Regions from separate parts of the Actinoplanes derwentensis genome, predicted to be linked through region 1. Evidence: predicted binding sites of a transcription regulator. Region 1 holds the regulator's gene; the other holds the start of a gene.
The links. Region 1 encodes HrcA, which represses chaperone genes, less so after heat shock. Its sites were predicted from a motif close to GGTTNGCACNCTCNNNNNGAGNGTGCNAACC; they were not measured.
Positions count from the first base shown of each region.

Region 2: a site for HrcA is predicted at 1,434-1,464, ahead of groES (co-chaperone GroES). Genes of this name have one in related genera too.

Region 1 is NZ_LT629758.1:6,188,866-6,192,277, reverse strand. Features, by position in the region: gene hemW (radical SAM family heme chaperone HemW) at 1-699, shown strand, start outside; gene BLU81_RS27100 (DUF4870 domain-containing protein) at 703-1,248, opposite strand; gene hrcA (heat-inducible transcriptional repressor HrcA) at 1,402-2,424, shown strand; gene dnaJ (molecular chaperone DnaJ) at 2,459-3,412, shown strand, end outside.
Region 2 is NZ_LT629758.1:6,829,736-6,833,147, forward strand. Features, by position in the region: gene ybaK (Cys-tRNA(Pro) deacylase) at 1-171, opposite strand, end outside; gene BLU81_RS29905 (class I SAM-dependent methyltransferase) at 191-1,372, opposite strand; gene groES (co-chaperone GroES) at 1,589-1,903, shown strand; gene groL (chaperonin GroEL) at 1,976-3,412, shown strand, end outside.

The DNA.
Region 1 (3,412 bases):
GGCCGGGCACCGCAGGCCGCGGCCGAAGCCCGCGACGCCGGATTCGAGCACGTCAACCTGGACCTGATCTACGGCACTCCGGGCGAGTCACCGGACGACTTCGCCGGATCGCTGCGCGCGGTGATCGACGCGGGCGTGGACCACGTGAGCGCCTACGCGCTGATCGTCGAGGACGGCACCCGGATGGCCGCCCGGATGCGGCGGGGCGAACTGCCCTACCCGGAGGACGATGTCGCCGCCGACCGCTACCTGGCCGCCGAGGCGGCGCTCACCGAGGCCGGTTTCGAGTGGTACGAGGTGTCCAACTGGTCCCGCGGCGAGGCCGGCCGGTGCCGGCACAACCTGCTCTACTGGACCGGCGCCGACTGGTGGGGACTCGGGCCGGGCGCGCACAGCCACGTCGGAGGGGTGCGCTGGTGGAACGTGAAGCATCCGTCGGCGTACGCCAAGCGCCTGTCCTCCGGTTTGTCCCCGGGCCACGCACGGGAACTGTTGTCCGGCGACGACCGGCACATGGAGGACGTGATGCTCCGGGTGCGGCTGCGCGAGGGCATCCCGCTGGACCGGGTCGACGCCACGGGTGCCGCGCAGGCGCTGGCCGACGGGCTGCTGGACTCGGGGCCGTACGCCGACGGCCGCCTCGTGCTCACGCTGCGCGGCCGCCTGCTCGCCGACGCGGTCATCCGCGACGTGCTCTGACGACTACTTGATGAACGGGTAGGTCATCGGATACTGATACGGCTCGTTGTTGACCGCCTTGATCCCCGCGATCACGCCGAAGAGGGTCGCGATCACCCAGGCCGCGGCGGTGAACAGCAGGCCCAGCCCGGCGCAGGCGATCAGCGCGTAACCGACCACCCCGACGATCGTCCAGACGAGCTGGAAGTTCAGCGCCTTGAGTGATTCGGCACGCACGATCGGGGACTGGTTGCCGCGGGCCAGATAGGCGACCAGCGGCGGGAGCCAGCCGATGAACACGCCACCGAAGAAGGCCGCGGCGGCGCCACCGAAGTGGGCGATCAGGACCCAGGTGCGCTCGTCCGGGCTGCCGGCCTGGTAGGGGGATCCGTACTGGGGCGGGCCGTACTGCGGCTGGTCGTAAGGCTGTTTCCCGTACTGCGGCTGGCCGTAGGGATCCGCATAAGGAGGCGGCGGCGTGTAGGGCGGCGGCGGAGGCGGTGGATAGCCGCCCTGCGGGTGGTACGGCGCGGTCGGGTCGTCATCCGGCGGGCGGGGAGGCTCGGTCATGAAATACACGCTAGGACCCGGGTCCCAGCCGGTCGATACCGATGTCGCTCCCAAGATCTGAGCCCGCTCGGTACTTTCGATCATCGCATTGCCGCCGCCGGGGACGTAGACTGGCACTCTATTAGCAGGAGTGCCAACAGGGGGAGGGGTCATATGAGTCTGGATGACCGCAAGCTCGAGGTACTCCGGGCAATCGTCGAGGACTACGTCGAAACCCAGGAGCCGGTCGGCAGCAAGGCCCTGGTGGACCGGCACAAACTCGGCGTCTCCTCGGCCACCGTCCGCAACGACATGGCGGTGCTGGAGGAGGAGGGCTACATCCGGCAGCCGCACACCAGCGCCGGCCGGGTGCCCACCGACGCCGGTTACCGGCTCTTCGTCGACCGCTTGACCAGGATAAAGCCACTCAGTCCGGCCGAGCGCCGGGCCATCGAGCGGTTCATGATCGGTGCCGTCGACCTCGACGACGTGGTGCATCGTACGGTCCGGCTGCTGGCCCAGCTCACCCGCCAGGTAGCCGTCGTGCAATATCCGAGCCTGTCCCGCTCCGCCGTTCGCCATCTGGAGCTCGTGCCGGTCTCCACGACCCGCCTGATGCTCGTGATGATCACCGACACCGGCCGGGTCGAGCAGCGGCTGGTCGAGCTGCCCGGCCCCGTGCAGGACGGTGACGTCTGGGAGCTGCGCCGCCGGGTGAACGAGAAACTGGCCGGTCAGCGCCTCGCCGACACCCCGGCCCTGGTGCAGAAACTCGTGGAGGACTGCGACGTCGGGCACCGCGCCGCGATGACCTGCCTGGCCTCGGTGCTCCTGGAGACACTCGTCGAGCGGAGTGAGGAGCGCCTCGCCCTCGCGGGCACGGCGAACTTGACACGGGGCGGTGTGCTGGACTTCCAGGGCACACTGCGGCCCGTCCTCGAAGCCCTCGAGGAGGAGGTCATCCTGCTCAAGCTCATCGGCGATCTGGAGCCCCGCACCACGCGGGTCCTGATCGGTGACGAGAATCAGATCGACAACCTGCGGTCGGCGTCCGTGGTGAGCAGTGGCTACGGCCCGGGTACGACTATCGTCGGGGGGCTCGGAGTGCTGGGTCCCACCCGGATGGACTACCCCGGCACTATCGCCACCGTTCGTGCGGTCGCACGCTACGTTGGCGACCTGTTGGCACAGAATTGACGGATTCGCGCAGACATTGAGGACTCCAAACCCCGTGGCCAAGGACTATTACGGAATTCTCGGTGTGAGCCGGGAGGCAACCGACGACGAGATCAAGCGTGCCTACCGCAAACTGGCTCGGCAGTTTCACCCGGATGTGAACCCGGATCCGGAGGCGCACGACAAGTTCAAAGAGATCAACGCGGCGTACGAGGTCTTGTCCGACGAGCAGAAGCGTCAGATGGTCGACCTCGGTGGCGACCCGCTCGCGCCGGGTGGCGGCATGCCCGGCGGTGCCGGTGGAGCCGGACCGTTCGTCGGTTTCCAGGACATCATGGACGCGTTCTTCGGCACGGCCGCCGGTGGTGGATCCCGCGGCCCGCGCCCGCGCACCCGACCCGGCGCCGACGCCATCCTGCGCCTGGAGCTGGACCTGGTGGAGACCGCGTTCGGCGTCGAGGCGCCGATCACCGTCGACACCGCGGTGCTCTGCACCCAGTGTTCCGGCGCCGGCACCGCGCCCGGCACCCACCTGGCCACCTGTGAGGTCTGTTCGGGTCGCGGTGAGGTCCAGTCGGTGCAGCGCACCTTCCTCGGCCAGGTCGTCTCGTCCCGCCCCTGCCAGAACTGCCAGGGTCACGGCACGACCGTCCCGAACCCGTGCCCGACCTGCGCCGGTGACGGCCGGATCCGGACCCGCCGTTCCCTCACCGTCAAGATCCCGGCGGGTGTCGAGGACGGCATGCGGATCCGCCTGGCCCAGCAGGGCGAGGTCGGCCCCGGCGGCGGCACGGCCGGTGATCTCTACGTGGAGATCCACGAGCGCCCGCACGACGTCTACTCCCGCAAGGGTGACGACCTGCACTGCCGGGTGACGCTGCCGATGACCGCGGCCGCGCTCGGTACCCGGATGACGATCAAGACCCTCGACGGCGAAGAGAACATCGAGGTCAAACCGGGCACCCAACCGGCCAGCACGCTCCGGATCCGAGGCAAGGGCGTCCCGCAC
Region 2 (3,412 bases), 640 kb from region 1:
CTCGGCCACGAGTGTCTTGAACATCATCTCCGGGGCGACACCCAGCGCCTCGGCGACCAGGGCGCCGTAGTTGGACGCGTCCGGCGACACCTCGTACGGATGCAGCGTGTGGGTCACCCGCTCGGCGGTCAGCAGGACGGTGGCCGGCGTACCCGCGGCTCTCTTGGCCATGCGGGAACGCTACTACCCGTCAGGCGACCGACGTGAGAAGGGCGAGCGGTGCGCCACCCACCCGGGTCAGCACCAGTCCGGCGGTGTTCGGCCCGGACAGCCGGAGGTCCTTGCGCAGCTGCTCGGGGACCAGCGCCGAGCCCCGTTTACGGATCTCCAACACCCCGATCCCCCGTTCCCGCAGCAGTGTCCGCAGCCGTTTCAGCGAGAACGGCAGCACGTCGGTCACCGCGAGACGCCGGGCGAACGGGGTGTCCACCGGCTCGTCGGTGTAGACGTAGGCGATGTCCGGATCGGCCAGCCGGCCACTGACCGTCGCGGCGAACTCGGCCACCAGGTGCGAGCGGATCACCGCCGGATCCGGGTCGTAGATCCACGAACCGATCTCGCCGACCGGGGCGCGTTCGGTGCCGGAGCCGGTCAGCACGACGTCCGGGCCGATCAGCGAGGCCCGGCGCGGGACCCGGGCCAGCGGACCGCACCAGAAGGCCGCCTCGACCAGGTCGCCGCCGACACTCACCCACTCCCCCTCGGCGCCCGGGGGCAGCAGGTCGTGGTCGATGCCGGGCGCCAGCTTCAGCACCGTGTGCGGCACCCGGCCGGCCAGCCCGGCGACGAAGTCCCAGGGCGGTGAGTACGACTTCGGGTCGAACACCCGGCCCCGGCCGGCCTGGCGGCGCGCCGGATCGGCGAAGACCGCGTCGTACCGCTCCACCGGCACCGTGGTCGCGTCGGCGCACGCCACGGTGATCCGGTCGGCCAGCCCCGCGGCCGCGGCGTTCGCGGCGGCGAGTGCCGCGGTGCCGGGATCGGCATCCACGGCGTGCACGGTGATGCCGTGCCGGGCCGCGGCCAGCGCGTCCGACCCCAGCCCGCACCCCAGGTCGGCGAGGCTCCGGACACCGGCGGCGGCGAGCCGGGCGGCGCGCCGGTCCGCGACCACCGCGCGGGTCGCCTGCTCCAGACCGGCCCTGGTGAAGAACATCCGGGCGGCGTCCGAGCCGAACTTCATCGCGGCGCGTTCTCGCAAACTAGCCTGGGTCAAGGCGGCCGCGGCGAGTTCCGCGCCGAAGCCCCGGGCCCGCATGGCCGAGGCCGCGGCGAGCGGCTCACCGCCGGCCACCTCGGCCGCCACGGCCAGGGCTTCCACCCCGTTCGGGGTCTGCAACAAATGCAACAACTCAGGGGTCACGACAGGCATTCTCCCTGGCGTGACAGGTTGGCACTCTGGTTGACGGAGTGCTAGTTCCGGCATAGTCTCCGATTAGCACTCTCACCATGAGGGTGCCAACCGCCCGGGTCCTCCGTGGCGGTTAGGCACCAGGCGGACCGGCACCCGCGACGACGGCCCCGCCCGGTGGCATGAGGCATTGACCGGCCTGATCCAAGGTCGGCGAAACCTGATACCCAGGAGGGTATGCCCGTGACTACCGCGACAAAGGTTGCGATCAAGCCGCTCGAGGACCGCATCGTGGTCCAGGCGAACGAGGCTGAGACCACGACCGCTTCCGGCATCGTGATCCCCGACACCGCCAAGGAGAAGCCCCAGGAGGGCACCGTCCTCGCCGTCGGCCCCGGCCGGATCGACGACAAGGGCAACCGCGTCCCGCTCGACGTCAATGTCGGCGACGTGGTCCTGTACTCGAAGTACGGCGGCACCGAGGTCAAGTACGCCGGCGAGGAGTACCTGGTGCTCTCCGCCCGCGACGTCCTCGCGGTCATCGAGAAGTAAGACCTAACTGATTGCGCTTGCGCCCTGTTCCGATCGCTCGGGGCAGGGCGCTGGTGCGTGAAGGGACCATAAATGGCGAAGATTCTCAGCTTCTCTGACGACGCCCGGCACCTGCTGGAGCACGGCGTCAACACGCTCGCCGACACGGTCAAGGTCACCCTCGGACCGCGCGGTCGTAACGTCGTCCTGGACAAGAAGTTCGGCGCGCCCACGATCACCAACGATGGCGTCACCATCGCCAAGGAGATCGAGCTCACCGACCCGTACGAGAACCTCGGCGCGCAGCTCGTCAAAGAGGTGGCGACCAAGACCAACGACGTCGCCGGTGACGGGACCACGACGGCGACCGTGCTCGCGCAGGCGCTGGTCCGCGAGGGCCTGCGCAACGTGACCGCGGGTGCCAACCCGATCGGCCTCAAGCGGGGCATGGACCAGGCCGCCGAGCACGTCTCCAAGGCGCTGCTGGCCAAGGCCGTCGAGGTCGACGACCACCAGGCGATCGCCAACGTGGCCACCATCTCGGCTCAGGACGCCGCCATCGGCGAGCTGATCGCCGAGGCGATGGACCGGGTCGGCCGCGATGGTGTCATCACCATCGAGGAGGGCTCGGCACTGCACACCGAGCTCGAGGTGACCGAGGGTCTGCAGTTCGACAAGGGTTTCATCTCGCCGAACTTCGTGACCGACGCCGAGTCGCAGGAGGCGGTGCTGGAGGACGCTCACATCCTCCTCACCACCCAGAAGATCTCCAGCATCGAAGAACTGCTTCCGCTGCTGGAGAAGGTGCTGCAGACCGGCAAGCCGCTGCTGATCGTCGCGGAGGACGTCGAGGGCCAGGCCCTGTCCACCCTGGTGGTCAACTCGCTGCGCAAGACCGTCAAGGTCGCCGCGGTGAAGGCGCCCGGTTTCGGGGACCGCCGCAAGGCGATCCTGCAGGACCTGGCGATCGCCACCGGCGGTGAGCTGATCGCGCCCGAGCTCGGTTACAAGCTCGACCAGGTCGGCCTGGAGTCGCTGGGCAGCGCCCGGCGCATCGTGGTCGACAAGGAGAACACCACCATCGTCGATGGTGGCGGCAACTCCTCCGACGTCGCCGACCGGGTCTCGCAGATCCGCAAGGAGATCGAGGCGTCCGACTCCGACTGGGACCGCGAGAAGCTTCAGGAGCGGCTGGCGAAGCTCTCCGGCGGCATCGCGGTGATCAAGGTCGGCGCGGCCACCGAGGTCGAGATGAAGGAGCGCAAGCACCGCATCGAGGACGCCATCGCGGCGACCAAGGCTGCGGTCCAGGAGGGCACCGTCCCCGGCGGCGGCGCTGCTCTGGCCCAGGTCGCCAAGGAGCTCGAGGGCAACCTCGGTCTCACCGGCGAGGAGGCGCTCGGCGTCGGCATCGTCCGCAAGGCGCTCGTCGAGCCGCTGCGCTGGATCGCGCAGAACGCCGGCCACGACGGTTACGTCGTGGTGGGCAGGGTCAACGAGTTGGGCTGGGGCCACGGCCTCAACGCCGCC